4 regions of the Streptomyces sp. NPDC048297 genome follow, and region 2 is predicted to be linked to each of the others. Evidence: riboswitches for the same ligand, from Rfam matches in the RefSeq annotation. Region 2 holds a riboswitch; each other region holds the start of a gene.

Region 1 (7,060 bases), on a different contig from region 2:
AGGCCGGCCTTTCGGGGGAGGCCGTTCCCTACGGGGCCGGTCCTTATGGGGGGCCGGTCTTTGCGGGGGAGGCTGGCCCTTGTGCGGGTGGACGGTCCTTGCGGGGGTGGCCGGTCCCTATGGGGAAGTCCGGGCCCTTGATGGGGGAGTCGGGCTCTTGCGGGGTCCTGCTCACGCCACCCGGGTCGCCCCCGCGAACGGCATCTCGTCGATCGGGGCCACGCGGACCGGCGCCGAGGGGTTCGGGGCGTGGATCATCCGGCCGTTGCCGATGTAGAGGCCGACGTGGCTGATGCCGGAGTAGAAGAACACCAGGTCGCCGGGCTGGAGTTGGGAGCGGGAGACGCGTTGGCCCGCGTTGATCTGGGCGTAGGTGGTGCGGGGCAGGGAAACGCCGGCGGAGCGGTAGGCGGCCTGGACCAGACCGGAGCAGTCGAAGGCGTTCGGGCCGGTCGCGCCCCACACATAGGGGCTGCCGAGCTTCTGGTAGGCGTAGGCGATGGCCGCCGCGGCCCGGGAGGTCGGCGCCGCGACGGCCTGGGTCTGCTCCAGCGGGTCCCGGGTGCCCGAGGCCTCGCGTGACGCACGGCCCGCCGCGGTGCCCGTGCCGTCGCCGTCGCCGGTGCCCGTGCCGTCGCCGGTGACCTCGGTCCGCTCGTGCGGAGTGAGCCGGTCCAGCAGCCTGCGTGCCTCCGCCAGCTTCTCGGTGACGTCCTTCTTGCGCCGCTTCAGTTCCGCCTGCCGCGACGTGAGCGATGTGAGTTCGACGCGGGCGGCGCCGCGTAACTGCTCGATCTGGCGCAGCTGTTCGCGGACCCGGGTCACCGTGCCTGCCTGCCTCTCGCCGGCCCGTTCGGCGAACGCGGCGCCGTCCAGGTACCTGTCGGGGTCGTCGGACAGCGCGAGCTGCCAGGCGGGGGAGAAACCGCCGTCCCGGTACTGCGCCGCCGCGAACGAACCCAGTGCCCGCCGGGCCGCGTTGAGCCCGGACTGCTTGCGGGCGGTCTCGTCCCGCAGGGAGTTCAGTCGCCGCCGGCTCGCCTCCGCCTTCTCCTTGGCGCCGTTGTACTTCTCCGTGGCGGCCTCCGCCTCCTGGTACAGCTTGTCCACCTTGGCCTTCACCTGCGCCGGTGTCAGCTGCGGCGCGGCGTGTCCCGTCCCGTCGAAGGCCGTCGCGGTGGCCGCGCCCGCCAGGGCGAGGGTGGCGGCCGTGCGGGCCGTGTTGCCGCCGAGCAAGCGCTGTCGGGGCTTTCGGTGCGCTGCCACCTCGACGTCACGTCCTTCCGTGGGACTCGTACGGCCGAGGACGCGTACGACCGGGCGGTGGGTACGTCAGGCGGCGGCCCGCACAGGGGAGCGGGCCGCCGCCGGACCTTCCTCGGCGGTGGTGGCCGGCTGCCGCCCCTGGCCCGGGCGGCGGTGAGGAGCCGGTCACCTGGGGGAGGACGCTAGGCCCGACTGTGACAGCTTGGTAACACGGTGTACGGAACTGGCTACGACGGGCCGGGGCATGACCGTATGTGAGCGGATTGCCGGGACGGAGGTGTCGTCTTCACGCGGCGTGATGACCGATGCGGGAAATGCGGGGCACCAGGAGGAAGCGGGGTGCTATGGGGCGCATATATGCAAGGGCCGCCGCGGTGACCCGGGCCCGGTGGCAGGTGGCCCCCGGGCCCCTGGTTAGGCTCCGGAGTCATGGACGTACTCATCCAACTCTTCGTCGGCCTCCACATCATCGGCATCGCCGCGCTGCTCGGCGGTTTCCTCACCCAGATGAAGGCGATGGGCCGGGGCACCGCCCGCTTCGTCCCGGGGATGCTGCACGGCGCGTTCACCATGCTGGCCACCGGCGTGGTCCTGGTCGGGCTCAACGAGGCCGACGACCACCACGTCAACACCGTCAAGATCGGCGTGAAGCTGGCCCTGCTGATCGTGATCCTCGGGCTGGTCTACGTGAAGCGCGACGAGGAGAAGATCGACAAGGGCGTGTTCGGGCTGGTCGGTGCGCTGACCATGACGAACATCTTCATCGCCGTGCTCTGGACGTGACGCCGGGCGTCCCCGTCCCCTCCCCGTCGGTACCGGTGCGCGCCGACAGCACCGCGCCGGCCGCCGCCGCGAGCCACGCGGCCACCGACACCCACACCAGCACCCGCCCCGGGCCCTTCAGCCAGTCGACGCCCAGGGCGTCCGCGACCGACAGCATGGCCGCCGCGGTCATCCCCAGGGGGAAGACCGTCGCCCATCGCCGCAGGTCGTAGCGCGGCCGCGGGTGCGTCACCTCGGCCACGACCAGGACGACGCACCAGGCCAGGTCAAGGGTGACCAGAGCGAGCGTCAGGGTGCGCAGGACGCCGTGGCCGTCGTCGTTCCACAGGTACAGCCGGGCGCTGTCGGCGGACAGCAGCTTCGCCCCCGCGAGCGCCGAGATGGCGAGCGCGCCGCCCGCGATCCAGTGGTCGCCGGCGCCCTCGACGACCTGCCGGTGGTCGAAGCGGGTCAGGGCGAGGCCGTAGAGCACCAGGCCCAGCCAGAACAGCGCCAGCGCGGCCCGCGCGAGCCACGCCGTCGTCTGCACGGCGGCCAGCGTGGCCGCCAGCACCGAGAGCCCCTGTGTGGCCACGCAGCACAGGAACACCGCGCCCGGCATGCGCGACGCCTCCCAGTGCCGTACGACGAGGACCAGCAGCACGGGCCACAGCAGCGCCGCGAGTGCCAGCAGCGCCTCGGCCAGGGTCTGCCGGCCCAGCACCGAGAGCTGGGTGCCGAGCACCGTCGTGGCGGCGACCGCGGTGAGCGCGCCCAGGCTCCGCGCCTCGGCCGCCCAGCGACGCCGGTGACCCGCCAGCCGTACGACGAAGACCGCGGCCAACGCCACCCAGGTGACGCAGGCCAGGACCAGGACGATCAGGGACAGCGTCTCGGCGCCCGCCAGATGCAGGCCGACCGACACGATGCCGGTCGCCATCACGGCGGCCCCAGTCGCCGGTGGACACTTCGTCCACCACGCGCTCACAGCCGAGACGTCGATCATGAGCCCGATGGTAGGGCGTGCCCACGCGCGTGGAGCCCGAAAAGGGACCCGGGACAAGGTGGGGGAGCGGGGGAGCAGGGGGAGACCGTCACCGACGCGATCGGGCCGTCAGACCGGCACTGCCCCCGCCTGCCGCCTGCTGCAGGCCGTCAGACCGCCGGCCTAATGGCCTGGCGGCCTGGCGGCCCGGACTTACTTCAGGTGCCGGTCGAAGAACCGGTCGCCGTTCTCCCTCTCGAACCACGGGGTGCCGAGGTGCCCGCCCAGATTGGCGTGCAGCGTCTTCTCCTTGCTGCCGAAGGCGTCGAACAGGTCCAGGGCCCGCTGCCGCGGGTTCCCCTCGTCGTCCCACTGCAGCAGGAGCAGCAGCGGGACGGTGACCTGCCGGGCTTCCTCGCGCTGGGCGCGGGGCACGTAACCCCCGGCGAAGAAACCGGCGGCCGCGATGCGCGGTTCGACCGCCGCGAGGCGGATGCCGAGGGCGGTCCACCCCGAGTACCCGACCGGGCCGCCGATCTCGGGCAGCGCGAGGAGGGCGTCCAGGGTGGTCCGCCATTCCGGGACCGCGTTCTCGACCAGTGGACCGACGAAGGACTCGAAGATCTCGTCGACCGGCTCGCCGACCCGCATCGCCCGGCGCAGGTCGGCGCGGGCCTGCTCGTCGGCGGCGGAACGGGGCCGGTCACCGCACCCGGGGGCGTCGATGGAGGCCACCGCGTAGCCGTACGCCGCGGAGAGCCGGGCGCGGGCCACCAGCCGGGGTTCCGCCTTGGGCAGGCCGTTGTTGTGGGCCATCAGGATCAGCGGGACCGGTGTGGCGGACTCAGGCGTCCACAGGGTGCCGGGGGTCTCGCCGAGGATGAACTCGCGCTCGAGGACGCCGTCGTCGAGGCGTTGTTCGGAAGTGAAGTGCATGGTCGTGCCTTTCGGGAGTGCGCGTGAACGGCGCTCCCGGACGACCTATCGCCCGACCGTGACCCCGGAGGGGAGCACCCATGTCGATATTGCGTTCACGGGTACCACCTCCTCGTTCTCTCGCACGGCCTCCGGAAAAGTAGCAGTGGCCGCCGTGGTCCGCCAACGGGTTTTCGCGGAGGGCTCCGTGGACGGCTCCGTGGCCGGATGCCACGGAGCCGCTCGCCGGCGGATCCGAAGCGGCTATGCCGCGCGCTCAGGTCCGAAGCCGTCCTGCGGCGCGCTCAGGTCCGAAGCCGTCCTGCGGCGCGCTCAGGTCCGAAGCCGTCCTGCGGCGCGCTCAGGCCGGGCGCACCACGCTGTGGATGATCGACGAGCCGGCGTAGTAGATCGACTCCTCGCGGACGTACGCGCCGGGCTTGGGCGCGTGGATCATCATGCCGTTGCCTATGTAGATGCCGACGTGGCTGATGTCGTCGTAGAAGAAGATCAGGTCGCCGGGCCGGGCGTCCGTCAGGGACACCGTGGTGCCCGCGGCGACCTGGTCGTACGTGGTGCGCGGGAGGCTGACGCCGGCGGCCTTCCAGGAGGCCTGGGTCAGGCCGGAGCAGTCGTACGAGCCCGGTCCGGTCGCGCCCCAGACGTACGGCTTGCCTATCTGGGCGCGGGCGAAGGCGATCGCCTTCTCGGCCTTGGTGGTCGACGTGCCGGTGGACGTCGAACCACCGGACGTGGAACCGCCCGACATCGATCCGCCGGACGTCGATCCGCCCGACGATGACGAACCGCCGGTGGTCGACGAACCGCCGGACGTGGACGACTCGCTGTCCTGCTGAGCCTGCGCCTCCGCCTGCTGGCGTGCCCGTTCCGCCGCCGCCTGCTTCTTCGCCAGCGCGGCAGCCTCGCGCGCGGCCTGCTCCTGCTTCTGCTTCTCGATGGCCGCGAGCCGCGCCTTCTCCTCGGCCGTCAGCTCGGACAGCAACTCGCGCGCGGAGGCGAGCTTCTTCTGGACGGTGGACTTGGTCGTCCGCAGTTCCCGCTGCGACTCGGAGAGGGTCTGGAGGCTCTCGGCGGCCTCCCGGCGCTTCTTCATGGTCGCGGACTGCTCGGTGACGTAGTCGTCGACCGCGGTCTTCTGCCGTGAGGTCAGCCGGTTCATCAGCTGGGTCTGGTCGAAGTAGTCCTGCGGGTCGTTCGCGAGCAGCAAGGTGGCGGTCTGGGGCGTGGCGGCCCCGGTCCGGTACTGGGCGGCGGCGAACGTGCCCAGCTCCTCGCGCGCCTGGTTCAGCCGCTCGGTGCGCTTGGCCACGTCGTCGCGCAGGGCGTCGACCTGCTTGCGCTGTCTGCCGGCCCGCTCCTTGGCGGCGTTGTACTTCTCGGTCGCCGACTCCGCCTGGCGGTAGAGGTCGTCGACCTTCTTCTCGACCTCCTCCACGCTCGGCTTCCCGCCGGCCGAGGGAGCGGCGTCGGCCGTCTGGGACAGCACGGCCACCGAGGTGAGGGCGGCGGTGGCGAGCATGGGGGTGCGAAGACCTGCTCCGAGCGTGCCCGAGGGGCGCGGCTTGCGGTGCGACGCCAAGGGAGGCGACTCCTTCCGTCTGCCGCCTACCGGGTTAGCTGTCGGGTTCGGGCGGGTGGTTCGGAAGGCTTGCCCTACGGCTCGCGTCCCGTGCGGAACGTGGGCCGATTCACCCCAGGGAACGGTGGGTCCCCGGCTCCGCGCGCCGCGCAGCGACGCGATGGACTCGGCGGAGGCCGCGCGACCCGGCGGGGTTCGCCGGTAACGGGCGTGCGGCCCGACCGGCAACCTAGCCAACTCGTGTGACTCGTGTGAAGGTTGGTGCACCATATGTCCGATACATTTTCGTGACCTTGTCGTGGGACCGCTCCCGGGTCACGAGGTGATTCCGCTGCGTGAGGGCCCGGTGGCCGCCGGAATACGGCAAGAACGCGCCCCGGCAAGGAAGATCGACCGCCCTGTCGAAGCGGCCGGGTTCCCGATGCGGCACCGGTTGTCAGTGCGGCGCCCTAGACTCGGAGAGCGATGAGCAGCCTCTTTGACGACAGCTTCCTGGCGGACCTCCAGAGCCCTCGCGGGCAGGAGGGGGAGCCCCCGCCGCCGCCCGAGGACGATCACGTTCCGGAGTCGATTCCGGACGATCTGTTCGGCGGGAAGTTCGACGCGCCCCTGGACCGCGACGATTACTACCGCGACGGCGCTCCCCGGCCTGCCCTCGACGCGGCGGCGCTCCTTGAGGGGCTGAACGAGAACCAGCGCGCCGCGGTCGTCCACGCCGGCTCCCCGCTGCTCATCGTCGCCGGCGCCGGTTCAGGCAAGACCCGTGTGCTGACGCACCGCATCGCCCACCTGCTCGCCGAGCGGCACGTGCACCCGGGCCAGATCCTCGCGATCACCTTCACCAACAAGGCCGCGGGCGAGATGAAGGAGCGCGTCGAGCAGCTCGTCGGCCCGCGCGCGAACGCGATGTGGGTCATGACCTTCCACAGCGCGTGCGTCCGCATCCTGCGCCGCGAGTCGAAGAGGCTCGGCTTCACCTCGTCCTTCTCGATCTACGACGCCGCCGACAGCAAGCGCCTGATGGCCCTGGTCTGCCGTGACCTGGACCTCGACCCCAAGCGCTTCCCGCCCAAGTCCTTCAGCGCCAAGATCAGCAACCTCAAGAACGAGCTGATCGACGAGGAGGACTTCGCCGCCCAGGCCACCGACGGCTTCGAGAAGACCCTCGCCCAGGCCTACGCGCTCTACCAGTCGCGGCTGCGCGAGGCCAACGCGCTCGACTTCGACGACCTGATCATGACGACCGTCAACCTGCTGCGCGCCTTCCCGGACGTCGCCGAGCACTACCGCCGCCGCTTCCGGCACATCCTCGTCGACGAGTACCAGGACACCAACCACGCCCAGTACGCCCTGGTGCGCGAGCTGGTCGGCACCGGCGAGCGCCCCGCCGCGGACGTGGACGCCCCGCCGGGAGAGCACGACCTCCCGCCCGCCGAACTGTGCGTCGTGGGTGACGCGGACCAGTCGATCTACGCCTTCCGCGGCGCGACCATCCGCAACATCCTCCAGTTCGAGGAGGACTACCCGAACGC
Region 2 (7,060 bases):
TGGCTCCGGGAGCACGCGCCCGTGCACCGCACCAAGCTGCCCAGTGGGGTCGAGGCCTGGCTGGTCACCCGCTACGCCGATGCCAAGCAGGCGCTGGCCGACCAGCGGCTGAGCAAGAACCCGGCCCATCACGACGAGCCCGCGCACGCCAAGGGGAAGACCGGTATCCCCGGCGAGCGCAAGGCCGACCTGATGACGCATCTGCTGAACATCGACCCGCCGGACCACACCCGGCTGCGCCGGCTGGTGAGCAAGGCGTTCACGCCCCGCCGTGTCGCCGAGTTCGCCCCGCGGGTGCAGGAGCTGACCGACCAGCTGATCGGCCGGTTCGCCGCGACGGGCTCCGCCGACCTCATCCACGAGTTCGCCTTCCCCCTCCCCATCTACGCCATCTGCGACCTGCTCGGCGTCCCGCGTGAGGACCAGGACGACTTCCGGGACTGGGCGGGCATGATGATCCGGCACGGCGGAGGTCCGCGGGGCGGGGTCGCGCGGTCGGTCAAGAAGATGCGCGGCTACCTCGCCGAACTCATCCACCGCAAGAGGCAGGCGCTGCCCGCCGAGCCGACCCCGGGCGAGGACCTCATCTCGGGCCTCATCCGGGCCTCCGACCACGGCGAGCACCTCACCGAGAACGAGGCCGCCGCCATGGCCTTCATCCTTCTGTTCGCCGGCTTCGAGACGACCGTCAACCTCATCGGCAACGGCACCTACGCCCTGCTCACCCACCCCGAGCAGCGCCACCGCCTCCAGCGCTCGCTGGCCGCCGGGGAGAGGGGCCTCCTGGAGACCGGTGTGGAGGAACTCCTGCGCTACGACGGCCCCGTGGAGCTGGCCACCTGGCGGTTCGCGACCCGGCCGCTCAGCATCGGCGGGCAGGACATCGCGGCCGGCGACCCGGTGCTGGTCGTGCTCGCCGCCGCGGACCGCGACCCGGAGCGGTTCGAGGACCCGGACGTGCTGGACCTCGCGCGCCGCGACAACCAGCACCTCGGGTACGGCCACGGCATCCACTACTGCCTCGGCGCCCCGCTCGCCCGGCTGGAGGGCCAGACCGCGCTGGCCACCCTGCTGACCCGGCTGCCCGACCTGCGGCTCGGGGCGGATCCGGCCGATCTGCGCTGGCGTGGCGGGCTCATCATGCGCGGTCTGCGCACGCTCCCCGTGGAGTTCACGCCGGTTCCCTGAGGCCGGTGCGCGGAGAAAACGTGAGAGGCGTTCAACTATGTGATCTTCACGTGATCCGCGCGGCATGAACTTGTGATGAGCGATCATCTGCCGATACCTTCACCCTTCAGCGTGGCGGACGGGCAACGCCTGCCGCGCCGGTTCTGCTGTCGCTCGAAAGGCCTCCGTATGCTTCCCGGGAACGGTCGTCACCGTCGCCCCCGTCAGGCTCCGGCGCTCATCGTCGCGGCCGGAGTGACCGGCTCCGCCATCGCCATCCCGCTCCTCGGTGCCGTGAGCGCCCACGCGGCCGACGGCACCACGTGGGACAAGGTGGCCGAGTGCGAGAGCGGCGGCTCCTGGAGCGCCGACAACGGCAACGGGTACTACGGCGGCCTGCAGATCTCGCACGAGGACTGGGTCAAGTACGGCGGCACCCAGTACGCCGACAATGCCGACCGGGCGAGCCGGTCGCAGCAGATCGCGGTCGCCGAGAGGATCCTCGCCGACCAGGGCACCACCCCCTGGGCCACCTGCGCCCTGCTCTCCGGGATGACCGCCGACTCCGCTTCCGCTGACGTCGACACGGGCGTCGGGGGCTCCGACTCCCAGGGCTCGGGCAAGGGCAACTCCGGCCACTCCTCCGACTCCCAGAGCGACGACTCCGGGTCCGGCAAGAAGTCCGGCTCACCCGACTCGACCGACTCGTCGAACTCGTCCGACAAGTCGGGTTCATCCTCTTCGTCCGACTCGTCGGACCTCTCGGACTCGTCGGACCCCTCCGTGGGTGCGTCCGCCACGCCGTCCCCGGGTGTGGGCCAGGGTTCCGGTTTCGGTGACGCCCGTGAGGGTGCGGGTGCCGCCGAGTCCGACATGTCGGCCTCGCCCGGAACCGGGGCGTCGCAGGAGGGTGAGGGTTCGGCCGCCTCCGACCCCACGCTCGGCGACCCGGGCAATTCGTGGCAGACCGGCAGCTCTTGGAGTCTGGTCGACACCGGCGCCCTCGACGGTGGCGGACGTCACCGTGGCGGCACTGCGGACGAAAGCGTGACAAACGGTCAAAGCGGCCACGCCTCGGGCCGTCACGCCTCCCGTGACGCGGACGACTACACCGTCCGCGAGGGCGACACGCTCAGCTCCATCGCCGACTCCCTTGACGTCGACGGCGGATGGCACGCGCTCTACGCTCAGAACAAGAAGGCCGTCGGCGCCGACCCGGACGACATCGCCCCCGGTCAGACCCTGCACGTCGGTTCCTGAGTGGGCGGCGGACAGGGGGAGTTGGCGCCCCACTTCACCCGCTAATGTCCGTTTTGGTGAAAGTGTGGGATGAGTCTCAGAAGCCCTGATCGTCTTTGGAATTCCGCCGAACGCCTGCCTACGGTCGAGGCCGCTCGTCACCACGAGCCCCGGCATCCGCAACGCCGAATCCTGCCAGCGGTCGCCCGGGAACAGTCGACGCGTCACGCGCCGTAGGCAGGAGCGGGGGACCCAAGGTAGGCGCCGGATCCGGCAGTTGATGCCGCGACCGGCTCGGGGTGAAGCCGTGCCTCCCGGAAGACGGGAGGGACGGCCGGGCAACTCAACCGGCCCGAACCCGACAGCTCACCTCGCAGGCGTCGGTGAGGGGATCGATCCATGCTGTTTTCCAGCAAGGGCAAGCACCGTCGTCCGGCCAAGGCTCTTCGCGCCGTCACGCTCGCCGGCGTGGCCGGCGCCGTCGTCGTCGCCCCGCTGATGGCGGCCGGCAACGCCTCCGCCGCCACCGCCTCGGAGTGGGACAAGGTCGCCCAGTGCGAGTCCGGTGGCAACTGGTCCATCAACACCGGCAACGGCTACTACGGCGGTCTGCAGTTCTCCGCCTCCACCTGGGCCGCGTACGGCGGCACGGCCTACGCCTCCCGCGCCGACCTGGCCTTCGAGCAGCAGCAGATCACCGTCGCCGAGAAGGTCCTCGCCGCCCAGGGCAAGGGCGCCTGGCCGGTCTGCGGCACGGGCCTGTCCAGCACCCCCTACGGCGCCGCTCCCGCCGCCGCGAAGCCCGCCCCCGCGAAGCCGGCCCCCGCCAAGCCCGCCGCGCCGAGCACCACCACCCGCTCCACCGACCAGCAGGCCGCCTCCCGTTCGGCGGACCGCCCGGCCGCGAGCAAGACCGTCACCACCCCGACCGGCAAGAAGGTCAAGAAGGGTGACGGCGAGTACAAGGTGGTCAAGGGCGACACCCTCAGCACCATCGCCGGCAAGCACGGTGTCAAGGGCGGCTGGAAGAAGCTGTTCGACCTGAACAAGGACATCGTCGCGGACGCCGACCTCATCTACCCGGGTCAGCAGCTGCACCTGAAGTGACCCCAGGCTCAGGCCTCCCCCGTCCCCACGGACTCCCTGCCCCGGTGCGTGTTCCCCCGTACGCACCGGGGCGGGGTTTTTTCATGAACCTCCGTATTTCGTGAACTCCCTTTGTTCCGCTGATGAACAATGGGTACCGTCTCACTGCAGTCCCCGTCCACGGGACGGTCGGTCGGTGGCCGACGCCCCTGGGACGGTTAGGCTCTAGTCGCAAGGCACAGCCGCAAGGCACAACAGCCCCGCTCTTCCAGCGTCACATTCCAAGAAGGAGATGCTCGTGCCGTCCATCGACGTCGTCGTAGCCCGGGAAATCCTGGACTCCCGAGGCAACCCCACGGTCGAGGTCGAGGTCGGCCTCGACGACGGCAGCACGGGTCGTGCCGCCGTTCCGTCCGGTGCCTCCACCGGTGCCTTCGAGGCCATCGAGCTCCGTGACGGTGACCCGAACCGCTACCAGGGCAAGGGTGTCGAGAAGGCCGTCCTCGCCGTCATCGAGCAGATCGGCCCGGAGCTGGTCGGCTACGACGCCACCGAGCAGCGCCTGATCGACCAGGCCATGTTCGACCTGGACGCCACCGACAACAAGGGCTCCCTCGGCGCCAACGCCATCCTCGGCGTCTCCCTCGCCGTCGCCCACGCCGCCTCCGAGGCCAGCGACCTGCCGCTGTTCCGCTACCTGGGCGGCCCCAACGCGCACCTGCTGCCCGTGCCGATGATGAACATCCTCAACGGCGGCTCGCACGCGGACTCCAACGTGGACATCCAGGAGTTCATGATCGCCCCGATCGGCGCGGAGTCCTTCTCCGAGGCGCTGCGCTGGGGTACCGAGGTCTACCACACCCTCAAGAAGGTCCTGAAGGGCAAGGGCCTGTCCACCGGCCTCGGCGACGAGGGCGGCTTCGCCCCGAACCTCGGCTCCAACCGCGAGGCCCTCGACCTCATCCTGGAGGCCGTCAAGCAGGCCGGTTACATCCCCGGTGAGCAGATCGCGCTCGCGCTCGACGTCGCCGCGTCCGAGTTCTACAAGGACGGCAAGTACGAGTTCGAGGGCAAGTCCCGCTCGGCCGCCGAGATGACCGAGTACTACGAGGAGCTGGTGGCGGCCTACCCGCTCGTCTCCATCGAGGACCCGCTGTTCGAGGACGACTGGGCCGGCTGGAAGGTCCTCACCGACCGCCTCGGCGACAAGGTCCAGATCGTCGGCGACGACCTGTTCGTCACCAACCCGGAGCGCCTGGCCCGCGGCATCGAGGAGGGCACCGCCAACGCCCTCCTGGTGAAGGTGAACCAGATCGGCTCGCTCACCGAGACCCTGGACGCCGTCGAGCTGGCCCAGCGCAACGGCTTCAAGTGCATGATGTCCCACCGCTCCGGCGAGACCGAGGACGTCACCATCGCCGACCTCGCCGTCGCCACCAACTGCGGCCAGATCAAGACCGGCGCCCCGGCCCGCTCCGAGCGCGTCGCCAAGTACAACCAGCTGCTGCGCATCGAGGAGATCCTCGACGACGCCGCGGTGTACGCCGGCCGCAGCGCCTTCCCGCGCTTCAAGGGCTGAGCAGCCGAGGGGCTGAGCAGCCGAAGGGCTGAACGGCAACCCGGCTCAAGTCTTAGCCAGTCGTACGTACGTCCCCGTACCCGGTCCCGTACCGTGTGCGGGGACGTACGCGCGTGAAAGGGGAGGCGGAGAGCCAGATGGCCGTGAAGAACGGGGACCGCTTCTCCACCGCGACCAGGCTCAGACTGCTCGGGGAGCAGACGGCCGCCCGCGTCTACCGCTCCCAGACCAAGCGCCAGGCCCGCCGCTCGCGGCTCACCGGCCGCGCCGCGCTGCTCGCGCTGGTGCTGTGTTCCCTGATCGTCGCGCTCGCCTATCCGATGCGGCAGTACGTCTCCCAGCGCGCGGAGATCGCCGACCTGCGGCGTCAGCAGGAGCAGGCGCGCGAGCGGGTCGAGCAGCTGCGCGACCTCAAGGCGCGCTGGCAGGACGACTCCTACGCCGAGCAGCAGATCCGGCGCCGGCTGCACTACGTGATGCCCGGCGAGACCGGGTACGTGATGATCGACCCGGGCGCGGCCAAGCAGGCCCACGCCGACCTCCGGGCCGCGCACCGGCCGTGGTACGCGAACGTCTGGGACGGCGTCGACAAGTCCGACGCCTCCGACCAGTGAACCGACAGAAAGACAGCTGAAGACAGTCATGGAAACGCCTCCGCCGCCCACTCCGCGTACCGAGCCGACCGACGCGGACGTCGAGGCCTTCAAGCAGCAGCTCGGCCGTCCGCCGCGCGGGCTGCGGGCGATCGCGCACCGGTGCCCGTGCGGGCAGCCGGACGTCGTGGAGACGGCTCCGCGGCTGCCGGACGGCACGCCCTTCCCGACGACGTACTACCTGACGTGCCCGCGCGCCGCCTCGGCGATCGGCACGCTGGAGGCGAACGGCGTCATGAAGGAGATGACGGAGCGGCTGCAGAGCGACCCCGAGCTGGCCGCCGCGTACCGGGCCGCGCACGAGGACTACATCCGGCGCCGGGACGAGATCGAGGTCCTGGAGGGCTTCCCGAGCGCGGGCGGCATGCCGGACCGGGTGAAGTGCCTGCACGTGCTGGTGGGCCACTCGCTGGCCGCCGGACCGGGCGTGAACCCGCTCGGCGACGAGGCGATCGCCATGCTGCCGGAGTGGTGGCTCAAGGGCCCGTGCGTCCAGCCGCTCGTGGCGCCCGACCCCGCGGACGAGCACCCCGGCGAGGACGGCACGGTCACCGACCCCACCGAGGCGCGCACCGGCGCCTTCGCCGGGCGGCCGCCGGTCGCCGAGGGGTTCACCCGGGTCGCCGGCGTCGACTGCGGCACGAACTCCATCCGCCTGCTCGTCGCCGACGTGAACCCGGCCACCGGCGAACTGCTGGAGCTGGACCGGCGTATGACGATCGTGCGGCTCGGTCAGGACGTGGACCGCACCGGCCGGCTGGCCCCCGAGGCGCTGGAGCGGACCTTCGCGGCGTGCCGTGACTACGCGGACGTCATCCGTGAACTGGGCGCCGCGAAGGTGCGGTTCGTCGCCACCTCCGCCTCCCGGGACGCCGAGAACCGGGACGAGTTCGTGCGCGGTGTCGTCGGCATCCTCGGGGTCGAGCCCGAGGTGATCAGCGGTGAGCAGGAGGCCGAGTACTCCTTCACCGGCGCCACCAAGGAACTCACCGGCCGCGAGGACCTCGCCCGGCCCTTCCTCGTCGTGGACATCGGCGGCGGCTCCACCGAGTTCGTCGTGGGCGGCGACCATGTGCGCGCCGCGCGGTCCGTGGACGTCGGCTGCGTCCGGATGACCGAACGGCATTTGGTGCGCGACGGCAAGGTCAGTGACCCGCCCACCGAGGAGCAGGTCGCCGCCATGCGGGCCGACATCGAGGCCGCTCTCGACCTCGCCGAGGAGACGGTCCCGCTGCGCGAGGCACGCACCCTGGTGGGCCTCGCCGGCTCGGTCACCACCGTGTCCGCGATCGCCCAGGAGCTGCCCGAATACGACTCCTCGCGCATCCACCACTCC
Region 3 (7,060 bases), on a different contig from region 2:
TGCCCAAGGCCGACCCCAAGAAGCAGCTGCTCGCCTTCCTGCGGGAGGAGCACCCGGGCGACGCCGGCATCGTGTACTGCCTCTCCCGCAACTCGGTGGAGCGCACGGCCGAGTTCCTCAGCGCCAACGGCGTCGAGGCGGTGCCCTACCACGCGGGCCTGGACGCGGGCACGCGCGCGGCCCACCAGTCCCGGTTCCTGCGCGAGGACGGCCTGGTCGTGGTCGCGACCATCGCGTTCGGCATGGGCATCGACAAGCCGGACGTCCGTTTCGTCGCCCACCTCGACCTGCCCAAGTCGATCGAGGGCTACTACCAGGAGACCGGCCGCGCGGGCCGCGACGGCCTCGCCTCCACCGCCTGGATGGCCTACGGCCTCAACGACGTCGTGCAGCAGCGCAAGCTGATCCAGCTCGGCGAGGGCGACGAGGCGTTCCGCCGCCGGGCGGCCTCCCACCTCGACGCGATGCTCGCCCTGTGCGAGACCGCCGGCTGCCGACGCGGCCGGCTGCTCGCCTACTTCGGCCAGGAACCGGGGACCTCGGGCTGCGGCAACTGCGACACCTGCCTGACCCCGCCGGAGACCTGGGACGGCACGGTGGCCGCGCAGAAGGTGCTGTCGACGGTGGTGCGGCTGCAGCGCGAGCGCGGGCAGAAGTTCGGCGCCCTGCAGATCGTCGACATCCTGCTCGGCAAGCGCACCGCCAAGGTGATCCAGTTCGACCACGACCAGCTGTCCGTGTTCGGCATCGGCCAGGACCTCTCCGAGGGCGAGTGGCGGGGCGTCGTCCGGCAGCTGCTGGCCCAGGGGCTACTGGCGGTCGAGGGGGAGTACGGCACGCTCGTGCTGACCGGGACGAGCGGCGAGGTGCTGCGCAGAGAGCGGGAGGTGCCGCTGCGCAAGGAACCGAAGAAGCCGTCCGTCTCCCGGTCCGGTTCCGGTTCTGGTTCCGGCGCGGGTTCCGGCCGTGGCGGCGGCAAGGCCAAGGCCGCCGTTGTCGAGCTGCCCGAGGAGCTGCTCCCCGCCTTCGAGGCGCTGCGCGTCTGGCGCACCGGGCAGGCCCGGGAACAGGGCGTCCCGCCGTACATCATCTTCAACGACGCGACCCTGCGCGCGATCGTCTCCCGCATGCCGGGCTCGGTGCGCGAGCTGGCCACGGTCAGCGGGGTCGGCGAGAAGAAGCTGGCGACGTACGGCGAGGAGGTCCTCGCGGTACTGGCCACCCTGGACGGTGCCGCCGGCTCAGCATCAGTCGCCGGTGCCGCCGGCTCCGTCGGTGAGCCGCCCGCACCCGGCGAGTCACCCGCGGACGACTGGCCCGCGGACGAGCCGGAACCGGAGCCGGAGGACTGGATATAGGGGCCCGGGGCCGACCAGTCGGAGCGGCTCGGGGCTGACCGGTCCGAGCGGCCGGTCCGAGCGGCTCGGGGCCGGCCGGAACCGGCGCCTCAGGACAGTGCCGTCAGTCCCGGGGCGAAGGTGATGAGCAGCGGCAGCAGCGGCACCAGCGCCGCCACCGTCGTCGTCAGCGCCCGGTGCCTGCGCAGCAGCCGCGGCGGCGGCTCCAGAAGGCGGTCGACGCGCTCGCCGAGGAGACGGTTGCTGGAGGCGCAGGACAGGACACCCCGGTGCTGGTTCAGCTCGATCAGGGCGAGGGCGGTGGTGAGGTGGCCGCAGCGCCGGGAGGCGGTGTCGTCGGCGGCCAGCTCGACCAGTCGGTGCGTCTGGTCGCAGAAGTGGGCGAAGAGCGGGACACGCGGGAAACCGGTGGCGAGGGCGGTGGACAGGTGGAGCAGCCAGTCGTGGTGGGCGCGGGCGTGGCCGCGCTCGTGGGTGAGGACCGCGTCCAGCTGGTGGTCGGTCAGGCGCTGCAGCGCCCCCGTGGTCACGACCAGCTGGGGCGGGTGGCCGGGCATCCACCAGGCGTCCGGGTACTCGTCCTCCAGCACCAGCATCGGCCCCCGCGTCGCGGGCAGCCCCGCGGGCAGGTCGGGGGCGCGTTCGCGCAGCTGGGCGCGGGCCTGGCCGCGGTGGCGGCGCATCTCGGTCAGCTCCCGGGCGAGCATCGCGGTCGTCCAGGCGGCCCCGCAGGCCAGCAGCACGGTGAGGGCGGTGGCCCACACCGGAGCGGTGGACAGGTCGTACGCGGCGGTGACCGCGGGCGGCGCGGGCGCGAACACCCGGTCGCGGACGGTGTGGAAGACGGCCGCCGTGCCCAGCACCAGCGCGGTCAGACAGCACAGCAGGACCGTGACGACGAGGCACTGCCACACCCACAGGGCGACCACGGGTTCCCGCTCGGGCCACACGGCCCGGGTCAGCGCGCGCGGCACCGGTACGGCGGCTGTCAGGCCGACGACGGTCAGCAGGAGCAGGCAGATGGCCATGCCGGGGCTCCGGTTCCTGGTCGGAGAGGGGGCGGGGCAGGTGGTGCGGGGTGACACGCCGAGGGCGCGTCGCGTGGTGCGTGTCCCCGCCAGTATGACGGGGACACGGCCACGCGTCAGGTGTCCGGCTCCGATCGCGTCGCGCCCGGTGGTTGCTGGCTCAGCCCGACACGACGCGCCCGCTGACCTCGCCCAGGCCGACCCGGCTCCCGTCCTCGCCGGGCGCCCACGCCGTCATCGTCACGACATCGCCGTCCTCCAGGAACGCGCGCTTGCCGTCGGGGAGTTCGAGCGGGTCGCGGCCGTTCCAGGTCAGCTCCAGCAGGGAGCCGCGCTGGTGGTGCGCCGGGCCGCTGACCGTGCCCGAGCCGTACAGGTCACCGGTGCGCAGCGAGGCCCCGTTGACGGTCATGTGGGCGAGCTGCTGGGCGGCGGTCCAGTACATGGTGGAGAACGGCGGCTCGGACACCACCTGGCCGTTGACGGCGACGGAGATCCGCAGGTCGTAGCCGCCGGGCTCGATCCCGGGGGCCGCGTCGTCCAGGTAGGGCAGCAGCGGGTGCGTGCGCTCGGGCGGTGCCACGCGCGCGCTGTCCAGCGCCTCCAGCGGGGTGATCCACGCCGACACCGAGGTCGCGAAGGACTTGCCGAGGAACGGTCCGAGGGGGACGTACTCCCAGGCCTGGATGTCCCGCGCCGACCAGTCGTTCAGCAGGCAGAGACCGAAGACGTGCTCGCGGAAGTCGCCGAGTGCGACCGGGCGGCCCGGTGCGGAGGGCGCGCCGACCACGAAGCCGACCTCCGCCTCGATGTCGAGCCGGACGGAGGGGCCGAAGACGGGGGCCGGGTCGCCGGGGCCCTTGCGCTGCCCGGACGGCCGTACGACGTCCGTGCCCGAGACCACGACGGTGCCGGAGCGGCCGTGGTAACCGATCGGCAGGTGCTTCCAGTTGGGGGTCAGGGAGTCCTCGGCGTCCGGGCGGAAGATCTGGCCGACGTTGCGGGCGTGGTTCTCGGAGGCGTAGAAGTCGACGTAGTCGGCCACCTCGAAGGGCAGGTGCAGGGTCACCGACGACAAGGGGTGGAACAGCGGCTCGATCGCGGAGCGGTGGGAGGGCACCGTCACCCACGCCGTCAGCGCGCGCCGCACGTCCGACCAGGCGGTGCGCCCGGCCGCCAGCAGCGCGTCCAGGCCGGGCCGGGCGAGCAGGGAGACGTACGGGGAGCCGAGCGCGGCGGCTGCGGCGCCCGCGTCGAGGACGTGGTCACCGAGCCGGACGCCGACCCTGCGCTCCGCGCCGCCGGCGGGCGAGAACACACCATAGGGAAGATTGTGCGGACCGAAGGGGTCGCCCTCGGGGACGTCGAAGGGGGGCATGGGGTACTGCCTCGCTCTCATCCTGGCCGTGCATGGCGCTGTGTTCCATGTGGTCGCGCCACACGTTACGGCCGAGGTGCGCTTCTTGGGCAGTGCCTCCGGGGGCGCCCCGGCGGTGTCGCACGGGGCAGGGCAGCGCACAAGTGCGGGAAGCGCGGGGTGAGTCGAGGGGTGCGCGGTCCGTATTCTCTGGGCATGGCCGCACCTCCCGTATACACATTGATCGCCACCGACCTGGACGGGACGCTGCTGCGCGGCGACGACACCGTCTCCGACCGTTCGCGCGCCGCGCTCGCGCGGGCGGCGCGCGCTGGTGCGCGTCATCTGGTGGTGACGGGGCGCCCGGCCCCTCGGGTACGGCCGCTGCTCGACACCCTCGGCGGCACCGGGCTCGCGGTGTGCGGGCAGGGCGCGCAGGTCTACGACGCCGGGGCCGGCCGGCTGCTGTGGTCGGTCAGGCTGGACCGGGAGCTGGCGGAGGTCGCGCTCGGCAAGATCGAGGCCGAGGTGGGCCAGGTGTACGCGGCCGTCGACCAGGACGGGGTGGACGGGCTCACGCTGATCGAGCCCGGGTACCGGATGCCGCACCCGACCCTGCCCGCCGTGCGGGTCGGCCGGCGCGACGACCTGTGGTGCCAGCCCATCAGCAAGGTGCTGCTGCGCCATCCCGAGCTGTCCGACGACGAGTTGGCGTCGGTCGCGCGCGCGGCGGTGGGCTCGCTCGCGACGGTCACGATGTCGGGGCCGGGGACCGTGGAGCTCCAGCCGTGCGGTGTCACCAAGGCGACGGGGCTCGCGCTGGCCGCCGGGCATCTCGGGGTCCGTGCCGAACAGGCCCTCGCCTTCGGCGACATGCCCAACGACATCCCCATGTTCGACTGGGCCGCCCACGGTGTCGCCATGGCCGGCGCCCATCCGGAACTCAAGGCCGTCGCCGACGAGGTCACGACGTCGAACGAGGACGACGGTGTCGCCGTCGTCCTCGAAAGACTGTTTCCGGCCGGCTGACCAGGGGCTCGTCAGGGCCCCCCGCCGGATGGGTCAGCCGGCCGGATCAGGCCTGTGGGGGTCAGGCCTGCGGGGGCGGGGCCTGTGGGGGGCAGGCCCGCGGGTCAGGCCCGTGGGGGTCAGGCCTGTGGGTGGGGCCGGTGGATCAGTAGGCGCCGAAGACGTTGTCGATCGACCCGTAGCGCGCGGCCGCGTAGTTGCAGGCGGCCGTGATGTTCGCGACCGGGTCGTACGGGTCGAAGGCCGTGCCCGCCACGTGGTACGTGTTGAAGGTCGGGTCGATGACCTGGAGCAGGCCCTTGGACGGGATGCCCTTGGCGGCGTTGGAGTCCCAGAGGTTGATGGCCTTCGGGTTGCCCGACGACTCACGGATGATGTTGCGGTAGATGCCGTTGTACGTGCCCGGGATCTTCTTCTCGCCCATGATCGCGAGCGACTCGCGGATCCAGCCGTCCAGGTTGTTGGGGTACCCGGCGAGCGTGGTGGAGGGCGTGGAGCCGGTCGTGCCCGCGGCCGAGGCGCTGGTGGCGCCGACGATCGGAAGGGCGAGCAGGGCCGCGCCGGTCCCGGCGACGGCGAGCGTGCGGAAGAGGCGGGGCGAGCGGGTGCGGCGGGGCTGAGCGGCAGCGGGCATGTCGTATTCCTCTCCGTCGCCTGCGGGGTGAGCTGTCGGGTTCGGGCGGGGAGGTGCCCGGCCGCGCCGCCAGGCCCGTCGGGCGCTGGAGGTGGTGCGACTTCACCCCTAGCCGTTCCGGTGCGACATGTGCCGACCGGTCCGGCGACTTACCTGGGTCCCCCGCTCCTGCCGTACGAATGAGTTCGTCGAGTGGGTGGTGTCAGACGCGGCAGGATTCGGCGTCCGTCTGACGGCCCGGAACGTATGCGAGAGCACATGTCCGGAACAAGGGGTGGATTCACCTGAAGTGCTAGTTGACCTTGTTCTGCGGCTTTTGGGGCACTTGATCCTTTGCGATCGCCAATCCTCAACTGCCCGGCAGGGCAAGGCGAAAGGGGCGATCGGGCGGGCGGGGTCGCCGAGGGGTGCGAGTGACCCAATTCACGAAACGGCAAAATGCGCAAAAGCGGACATGGGGGATTGGCTGGATTCGCTCTTAATGCGGCCATTAGGGGGTGTCGGTCCACCCGGGCCCGGAACCTCTGGGGAGGCGCCCCTCGTTGAAGAGGGGGGAGACGGCCTCCTGGTTGCCTCCCGGTCCTCTCCGGATCGTCTCCGGGTCGCCTCCGGATCGTCTCCGACTTGTCACCTGGCGGTCCCCGGAGTCGTACTCAGGGGCGTCGAACGCGCGCACGGTCGGCGTGGCGTTCGACGGCGGGGTGCATCGTCCCGTTAAGTCAATAAATGTCCATTCTTATTGGGTGATCAAAAACATAACGGTCATGATCCCGATACCGCCCGGGGTGGACCGGTGGGTGCTATCGGTGATCGAAAGAGGACCGGATACGCTGACTTGAGTGATGGCAGCGACCTATCGACAAACCGTGTAATCGCCAGCAGACACCAGCAGACAGGAGACCCCTCGTGACCGTCGTCGGGCCGTTCGGGCTGAGCGTGCGGGACCAGGCTCTGGAAGCCGATGTCCAGGCCGGATTGGCGGCTGTCGAGGAAGGCTTGCTCGAGGCCACCAAGAGCGAGGTCCCGTTCATCACGGGGGCCGCGCAACACCTGGTACGGGCCGGCGGGAAGCGGTTCCGGCCGCTGCTCGTGATGCTCGCCGCCCAGTTCGGCGACCCCTACGCGCCGCGCGTCGTGCCGTCGGCCGTGGTCGTGGAGCTGACCCACCTGGCCACGCTGTACCACGACGACGTCATGGACGAGGCGGCCGTACGACGTGGTGTGGACAGCGCCAACACCCGCTGGGGCAACTCCGTCGCGGTCCTCACCGGCGACTTCCTCTTCGCCCGCGCCTCCCAGATACTCGCGGACCTCGGCCCCGAGGCGGTCCGTGTCCAGGCCCTCGCGTTCGAGCGGCTGGTCACCGGGCAGATCCTGGAGACCGCCGGTCCCCAGGACGGCCGCGACCCGGTCGAGCACTACCTGGACGTGCTGGGCGGCAAGACGGGCTCCCTGGTCGCGGTGTCCTGCCGGTTCGGCGCGATGATGTCCGGCGCCGACGAGACGGTGATCGACGTGCTCACCCAGTACGGCGAGCGCCTCGGTGTCGCCTTCCAGCTCGCGGACGACGTCCTGGACATCGCCTCCGACTCCCACGAGTCCGGCAAGACCCCGGGCACCGACCTGCGTGAGGGCATCCCCACCCTGCCCGTGC
Region 4 (7,060 bases), on a different contig from region 2:
CTGACCGGCCTCGCCTACCCCGAGGGCCACCCGTACCACCACACGCCGATCGGCTCCATGGCGGACCTGGACGCGGCCACCCTGGAGGACGCCCGCCAGTTCTTCCGCACCTACTACGCGCCGAACAACGCGGTGCTCTCCGTGGTCGGCGACATCGACCCCCAGCAGACGCTCGCCTGGGTCGAGAAGTACTTCGGCTCCATCCCCGCCCACTCCGGCAAGCCCGAGCCCCGCGACGGCTCCCTGCCGGAGACCATCGGCGAGCAGCTGCGCGAGGTCGTCGTGGAGGAGGTCCCGGCGCGCGCCCTGATGTGCGCCTACCGGCTCCCGCAGGACGGCACGCGCGCGGCGGACGCGGCCGACCTGGCCCTCACCGTCCTCGGCGGCGGCGAGTCCTCGCGCCTGTACAACCGGCTCGTGCGCCGCGACCGTACGGCCGTGGCGGCCGGCTTCGGCCTGCTGCGCCTGGCCGGCGCGCCCTCGCTGGGCTGGCTGGACGTGAAGACCTCCGGTGACGTCGAGGTGCCCGTCATCGAGGCCGCCATCGACGAGGAGCTGGCCCGCTTCGCCGAAGAGGGCCCCACGCCCGAGGAGATGGAGCGCGCCCAGGCCCAGTTGGAGCGCGAGTGGCTGGACCGGCTCGGCACGGTCGCCGGCCGCGCGGACGAACTGTGCCGGTTCGCCGTCCTGTTCGGCGACCCGCAGCTCGCCCTCACCGCCGTCCAGCGCGTCCTGGCCGTGACCCCGGAGGAGGTCCAGGAGGTCGCCAAGGCCCGCCTGCGCCCCGACAACCGCGCGGTCCTCGTCTACGAGCCGCTGTCCGCCGAGTCCGCCGAGCACACCGAGGAGGCGGGGCGCGGCGAGGACCCCGAGTCGGAGGCCACCGTGGAAGCGGGCGTCGCCCCCGCCGACCAGAACGACAACGAGGAGACGGACCGGTGACCGAGCTCGCCACGATGGACTTCCACCCCCAGCCGCGGCCCGGCGAGGCCAAGCCCTGGGCGTTCCCGGCCCCCGAACGCGGCACGCTGGACAACGGCCTGACCGTCCTGCGCTGCCACCGCCCCGGCCAGCAGGTCGTCGCCGTCGAGGTGCTCCTGGACGCGCCCCTGGACGCCGAGCCGGCCGGCCTGGACGGCGTCGGCACGATCATGGCGCGGGCCTTCTCCGAGGGCACCGACAAGCACTCCGCCGAGGAGTTCGCCGCCGAACTGGAGCGCGCCGGCGCCACGCTCGACGCGCACGCCGACCACCCCGGCGTCCGGATCAGCCTGGAGGTCCCCGCCTCCCGCCTCGCCAAGGGCCTCGGCCTGCTCGCCGACGCCCTGCGCGCGCCCGCCTTCGCCGAGAGCGAGGTCGAGCGGCTGGTCCGCAACCGCCTGGACGAGATCCCGCACGAGATGGCCAACCCCTCCCGCCGGGCCGCCAAGGAACTCTCCAGGGAGCTGTTCCCGGCGACCTCGCGCATGTCCCGGCCGCGCCAGGGCACCGAGGACACGGTCGAGAAGATCGACGCGGCGGCCGTACGCGCCTTCTACGACCGCCATGTGCGCCCCGCGACGGCCACCGCGGTCGTCGTCGGCGACCTCACCGGCACCGACCTGGACGAGCTGCTCGCCGACACCCTGGGCGCCTGGACCGGCACCCCCGGCACGCCGCGGCCCGTGCCGCCCGTGTCCGCCGACGACACCGGCCGGGTCGTCATCGTGGACCGGCCCGGCGCCGTCCAGACCCAGCTGCTCATCGGCCGGATCGGCCCCGACCGGCACGACCGCGTGTGGCCGGCGCAGGTGCTCGGCACCTACTGCCTCGGCGGCACCCTCACCTCCCGCCTGGACCGGGTCCTGCGCGAGGAGAAGGGCTACACCTACGGCGTACGCGCCTTCGGGCAGGTCCTGCGCTCCGCGGCGCCTTCCGCCGGAGGGGCCGCCGGTGCCTCGATGCTCGCCATCAGCGGCTCGGTGGACACCCCGAACACCGGTCCCGCGCTCCAGGACCTGTGGACGGTGCTGCGCACGCTCGCGGCGGAGGGCCTGACCGACGCCGAGCGGGACGTCGCCGTGCAGAACCTCGTCGGGGTGGCGCCGCTGAAGTACGAGACCGCGGCGGCCGTCGCGGGCACGCTGGCCGACCAGGTCGAGCAGGAGCTGCCGGACGACTTCCAGGCGCAGCTTTACCGGCAGTTGGCCGCCACCGGCACCGTGGAGGCCACCGCGGCGGTCGTGAACGCCTTCCCGGTGGACCGCCTGGTGACCGTCCTCGTCGGTGACGCGGCTCAGATCAAGGAGCCGGTCGAGGCGCTCGGCATCGGTGAAGTCACCGTCGTGGCCGCTGAGTAGAGGCCGCGCACGACGATGCGCGTGGGCCCTGGCGACCGACGGGTCGTCAGGGCCCTTGCCGTTCCCGGCCGTGCCGCGGCAACACCCCTGAGATGTCCGGTTTCGGACGGAGGTTGCCGGTCTGCCCTGTGGGATGCGCTACAAAAGCCCGGATCCGTTTGGGGATCGGCAGTCGCCCCCTTTAGCGTCTTCCGGGCTGTTCGTCATGCAGTGCGCCGCGCCCGCGGCACCGGACAGTCATCGCCGAGTCCCCGTACGGCGCGAGCCAGGGGAGCCGGGGACCCAACCGCAGTCCCTGGGGTGAATCGGACGCCCGCGCCACGGCGAGGGAGTCCGTAGGAGACCTTCCTGCTCCGAACCCGTCAGCTAACCCGGTAGGCGAGAGGGAAGGAAAGGACCAGCCAGCTCATGGCGTTCATGTGCGCCTCCGGGAAGCACCGCAAGCCCGGCCGGGTCATGCGCACCACCGCTTCGGCGGTCGGTATCGCTGCCCTCACCACCACCGGTGTCGTCGGCACCCTCATGGCCTCGCCCGCACTCGCCGCGGAGAACTCCGTCGAGCGGACCGGTCTCACCCCCGTCATCACCGTCAGCGCCAGGCTCGCCGAGGAGATCGACGCGCAGGCCGCCGCGCAGAAGGCCGCCGCCGAGCGGAAGGCCGCCGAGGAGGCCGCCGCCAAGGCCGCCGCCGAGCGCGCGAAGCAGGCACGGGAGGCCAAGGCCCGCGCCGCCCGCGAGGCGGAGCGCAAGCGCCTGAACGCGTTCGTCCCCCCGATCGCGCACTCGTACGTCTCCACCGGCTACATGGCGAGCAGCTCCCTGTGGTCCTCCGGCTCCCACACCGGCATCGACTTCCACGCGGCGAGCGGGACGACGGTCCACGCGGTCGGCTCCGGCACGGTCGTCTCCACCGGCTGGGGCGGGGCGTACGGCAACCAGATCGTGATCCGGATGGCCGACGGCATGTACACCCAGTACGGCCACCTGTCGTCCATCGGCGTCGGCGTGGGCCAGCGGGTCGTGCCGGGCCAGCGGATCGGCCTGTCCGGCGCGACCGGCAACGTCACCGGACCGCACCTGCACTTCGAGGCCCGGACGACCCCCGAGTACGGCTCGGACGTCGACCCGGTCGCCTACCTCCGCAAGCACGGCGTGTCCGTCTGACGGTCCCGCGCGGCGGCCGTCCGAAACGCAGCGCACCGTGAAAGCCCCGGCTCATCCGAGTCGGGGCTTTCGTCGTTTTCCACGCCTCTTACCCGGTCGACTGGCCAAAAAATATCCACGGATTCCTGCCCGCCGTCGGAAATTCCCGCCGATTGGAATACAGTCACTGAGCGGACGTCCATCGTCGACGTTTCACGGGGATGAAGACGGAGGTCGGTCATGCGTATTCCGGCACAGTCGGTGTGCACGGCGATCCGGGACGACATCGTCGTGGGTGTCCACGAGCGCGGCAGCCGTCTCACCGAGGAAGTCCTCGCCCGCCGCTACGGCGTCTCGCGCGTCCCCGTGCGCGAGGCCCTGCGCACCCTGGAGGCCGAGGGCTTCGTGGTGACCCGGCGGCACGCCGGCGCGTGCGTGGCCGAGCCGACCGAGCAGGAGGCCGCCGACCTGCTGGAGATGCGCCTGCTGCTGGAGCCGCTCGGCGCCGCACGGGCCGCGCAGCGGCGCACCGATGCCCATCTGAAGGTGCTGCGCGGCCTGGTCAGACTGGGGCAGGAGCGGGCCGAGCGGGGGCGCAGCGAGGATCTGCGCTCGCTCGGCGGCTGGTTCCACGAGACGCTCGCCCAGGCCTGTGGCAGCCAGTCGCTGACCTCGACGCTCACCCAGCTGCGGCACAAGATCGCCTGGATGTACACGGTGGACGTGCCGTCGAGCCCGGTGGAGTCCTGGGCGGAGCACGGCGCGATCGTGGACGCGGTGGCGCGCGGCGACGGCGAGCGCGCGCGGGCGGTCACGGCCCTGCACACCGAGCGCGCGGCCCTTGCGCACCGGTTGCGCTTCTCCGGCGGCACGGACCGCCAGTCGCGCGTGAGGACTTCGCAACATGCCGTAAACACATCGCGCCCACGGCATTAACACGGGCACCGTATACAAAGAGGGGTAATTCCACGGGGTGCATTCCGGGTACCCGAATTCCCGTGCGCCCGCGATTTCCCTCCGGGTTTTCCGCGCGCCCGCTCGTGCACCCGTTCGTGAACGCGGCCGTGGACGCATCCGTGGGCCTGCCCATGAACGCGCCGGTGAATCCGCTCGTGAATCCTCCGTGACGCGCAAAAGCCGCGCCACCCGCAAAGGGTGACGCGGCTTCCGTCTTCCGGGGGCCGTCTTCCGGGGCCGGGGGCCCGGGGCCGGGGGCCCGGTGCCGGGTGCTCAGACGGTCTCGGGCAGTTCCTCAAGGCCCTCGGCGACGAGCTTGGCCAGGCGGTCGAGGGCGACGTCCGCGCCCTCGGCCTCGGAGGCGAGGACGATCTCCTCGCCACCCTGGGCGCCCAGGCTCAGGACGGCCAGCATGGAGGCCGCGTTGACGGGGTTGCCGTCAGCCCTGGCGATCGTCACCGGGACGCCGGCGGCCGTCGCGGCTCGGACGAAGATGGAGGCGGGGCGGGCGTGGAGACCCTCGGCCCAGCCGACGTTGACGCGGCGCTCAGCCATGTGATGCTGCCCTTCAGTTTCCCAGGGTTGTCTAGACCAGTTTCCCATATCGTGGAGCGTGCCCGGCCCGGACGTGCCCGAGCGGACCTGCGTCCGGCCCGGACGTGCCCGAGCGGACCTCCGTCCGGGGTCCGGACGTGTCGCCGGACCGCGGCCCCGATCCGGCTTCCGTTCCCCACAGACTGCCTCGCGCCATTGTCATTGGCGAGCCGTACTCTGGGGCCCATGCAGACCCCGGCGGACCGGCAGGACCGGCACGAGTACCCCGCCCACTGGGAGGCGGACGTGGTGCTGCGCGACGGGGGCACCGCGCGCATCCGGCCCATCACCGTCGACGACGCCGACCGCCTGGTCAGCTTCTACGAGCAGGTCTCGGACGAGTCGAAGTACTACCGCTTCTTCGCGCCGTACCCGCGACTGTCCGCCAAGGACGTCCACCGCTTCACGCACCACGACTTCGTGGACAGGGTGGGGCTCGCGGCCACCATCGGCGGCGAGTTCATCGCCACCGTGCGCTACGACCGGGTCGGCGCCGGCGGAATGCCCGCGTCCGCACCCGCCGACGAGGCCGAGGTCGCCTTCCTCGTGCAGGACGCCCACCAGGGGCGCGGCGTCGCCTCGACCCTCCTGGAGCACATCGCCGCCGTCGCCCGCGAGCGCGGCATCCGCCGGTTCACGGCCGAGGTGCTGCCCGCCAACACCAAGATGATCAAGGTGTTCACGGACGCCGGATACACCCAGAAGCGCAGCTTCGAGGACGGCGTCGTCCGCCTGGAGTTCGACCTCGAACCCACCGACCGCTCCCTCGCCGTGCAGCGCGCGCGGGAGCAGCGCGCCGAGTCCCACTCGGTACGGCGGCTGCTGGCCCCCGGCTCCGTCGCCGTCGTCGGCGTGGGCCGCTCGCCCGGCGGTGTCGGCCGCAGCGTCCTCGGCAACATCAGGGACGCCGGCTACACCGGGCCGCTGCACGCCGTGAACAAGGCGTTCCCCGCCGACCTCAAGGACGTCGACGGCGTGCCGGCGTACCGCTCGGTGCGGGACATCGAGGGACCCGTGGACCTCGCCGTGGTGGCCGTGCCGGCCGAGCACGTGCCGGCCGTGGTCACCGAGTGCGGGGAGCACGGCGTACAGGGCCTCGTCGTCCTGTCCGCCGGGTACGCCGAGAGCGGGCCCGAGGGGCGCGAGCGGCAGCGGGCGCTGGTCCGGCACGCGCGCGCGTACGGCATGCGGCTCATCGGCCCCAACGCCTTCGGCGTCATCAACACCGCCCCGGACGTCCGGCTCAACGCCTCGCTCGCCCCGGAGATGCCCCGTCCCGGCCGCATCGGGCTCTTCGCCCAGTCCGGCGCCATCGGCATCGCCCTGCTGTCCCGGCTGCACCGCCGCGGGGGAGGGGTCACCGGGGTCACCGGCGTCTCCACCTTCGTCTCCTCCGGGAACCGCGCCGACGTCTCCGGCAACGACGTCATCCAGTACTGGTACGACGACCCCGAGACCGACGTCGTCCTCATGTACCTGGAGTCCATCGGCAACCCCCGCAAGTTCACCCGCCTCGCCCGGCGGACCGCCGCCGCCAAGCCGCTCGTCGTGGTGCAGGGAGCGGGGGCGGCGCCGCAGGGGCACGCCGTACGGGCGACGCGGCTGCCGCACGCGACCGTGTCCGCGCTGCTGCGCCAGGCCGGGGTGATCCGGGTCGACACGATCACGGAACTGGTCGACGCGGGGCTGCTGCTCGCCCGGCAGCCGCTGCCCGCCGGGCCGCGCGTGGCCATCCTCGGCAACTCCGAGTCGCTCGGGATCCTGACGTACGACCGCTGCCTCGCGGAGGGACTGCGGCCGGCGCCCCCGCTGGACCTGACGACCGGGGCGACGGCGGACGACTTCCACCGGGCGCTGGCGAGGGCGCTGGCGGACGGGACGAGTGACGCGGTGGTCGTCACCGCGATCCCGGCGATCGGCGAGGGGTCGCCGGGGGACATGGAGCTGGCGGAAGCGCTCAGCTCCGCGGCGGCTCTGGTGCCGGGCAAGCCGGTGCTGGTGGTGCACGTGGAGCTGGGCGGGCTCGC

What was found. A riboswitch is a leader RNA that binds a small molecule or an ion and turns the genes downstream of it on or off. The one in region 2 is predicted to bind cyclic di-AMP.
Region 1: it holds a riboswitch for cyclic di-AMP, as region 2 does, so the genes downstream of both, ACGFYV_RS29350 (NlpC/P60 family protein) here and ACGFYV_RS09150 (transglycosylase family protein) in region 2, are expected to answer to the same signal.
Region 3: it holds a riboswitch for cyclic di-AMP, as region 2 does, so the genes downstream of both, ACGFYV_RS07410 (transglycosylase SLT domain-containing protein) here and ACGFYV_RS09150 (transglycosylase family protein) in region 2, are expected to answer to the same signal.
Region 4: it holds a riboswitch for cyclic di-AMP, as region 2 does, so the genes downstream of both, ACGFYV_RS04735 (M23 family metallopeptidase) here and ACGFYV_RS09150 (transglycosylase family protein) in region 2, are expected to answer to the same signal.

The regions. Positions count from the first base shown of each region.
Region 1 covers NZ_JBICZA010000032.1:93,665-100,724, reverse strand. The annotation lists gene ACGFYV_RS29370 (NlpC/P60 family protein) at 172-1,266, opposite strand; gene ACGFYV_RS29365 (hypothetical protein) at 1,696-2,049, shown strand; gene ACGFYV_RS29360 (tellurite resistance/C4-dicarboxylate transporter family protein) at 2,027-3,034, opposite strand; gene ACGFYV_RS29355 (dienelactone hydrolase family protein) at 3,227-3,949, opposite strand; gene ACGFYV_RS29350 (NlpC/P60 family protein) at 4,290-5,528, opposite strand; cyclic di-AMP (ydaO/yuaA leader) riboswitch at 5,536-5,710, opposite strand; gene pcrA (DNA helicase PcrA) at 5,994-7,060, shown strand, end outside.
Region 2 covers NZ_JBICZA010000006.1:184,703-191,762, forward strand. The annotation lists gene ACGFYV_RS09140 (cytochrome P450) at 1-1,188, shown strand, start outside; gene ACGFYV_RS09145 (transglycosylase family protein) at 1,357-2,427, shown strand; cyclic di-AMP (ydaO/yuaA leader) riboswitch at 2,626-2,801, shown strand; gene ACGFYV_RS09150 (transglycosylase family protein) at 2,806-3,513, shown strand; gene eno (phosphopyruvate hydratase) at 3,785-5,071, shown strand; gene ACGFYV_RS09160 (septum formation initiator family protein) at 5,209-5,685, shown strand; partial or broken gene ACGFYV_RS09165 (DUF501 domain-containing protein) at 5,714-6,115, shown strand; gene ACGFYV_RS09170 (exopolyphosphatase) at 6,374-7,060, shown strand, end outside.
Region 3 covers NZ_JBICZA010000005.1:135,618-142,677, forward strand. The annotation lists gene recQ (DNA helicase RecQ) at 1-1,358, shown strand, start outside; gene ACGFYV_RS07395 (M56 family metallopeptidase) at 1,448-2,386, opposite strand; gene fahA (fumarylacetoacetase) at 2,547-3,764, opposite strand; gene ACGFYV_RS07405 (HAD family hydrolase) at 3,960-4,772, shown strand; gene ACGFYV_RS07410 (transglycosylase SLT domain-containing protein) at 4,918-5,406, opposite strand; cyclic di-AMP (ydaO/yuaA leader) riboswitch at 5,411-5,607, opposite strand; gene ACGFYV_RS07415 (polyprenyl synthetase family protein) at 6,313-7,060, shown strand, end outside.
Region 4 covers NZ_JBICZA010000003.1:207,169-214,228, reverse strand. The annotation lists gene ACGFYV_RS04745 (M16 family metallopeptidase) at 1-942, shown strand, start outside; gene ACGFYV_RS04740 (M16 family metallopeptidase) at 939-2,339, shown strand; cyclic di-AMP (ydaO/yuaA leader) riboswitch at 2,571-2,735, shown strand; gene ACGFYV_RS04735 (M23 family metallopeptidase) at 2,748-3,503, shown strand; gene ACGFYV_RS04730 (GntR family transcriptional regulator) at 3,723-4,418, shown strand; gene ACGFYV_RS04725 (HPr family phosphocarrier protein) at 4,713-4,994, opposite strand; gene ACGFYV_RS04720 (GNAT family N-acetyltransferase) at 5,220-7,060, shown strand, end outside.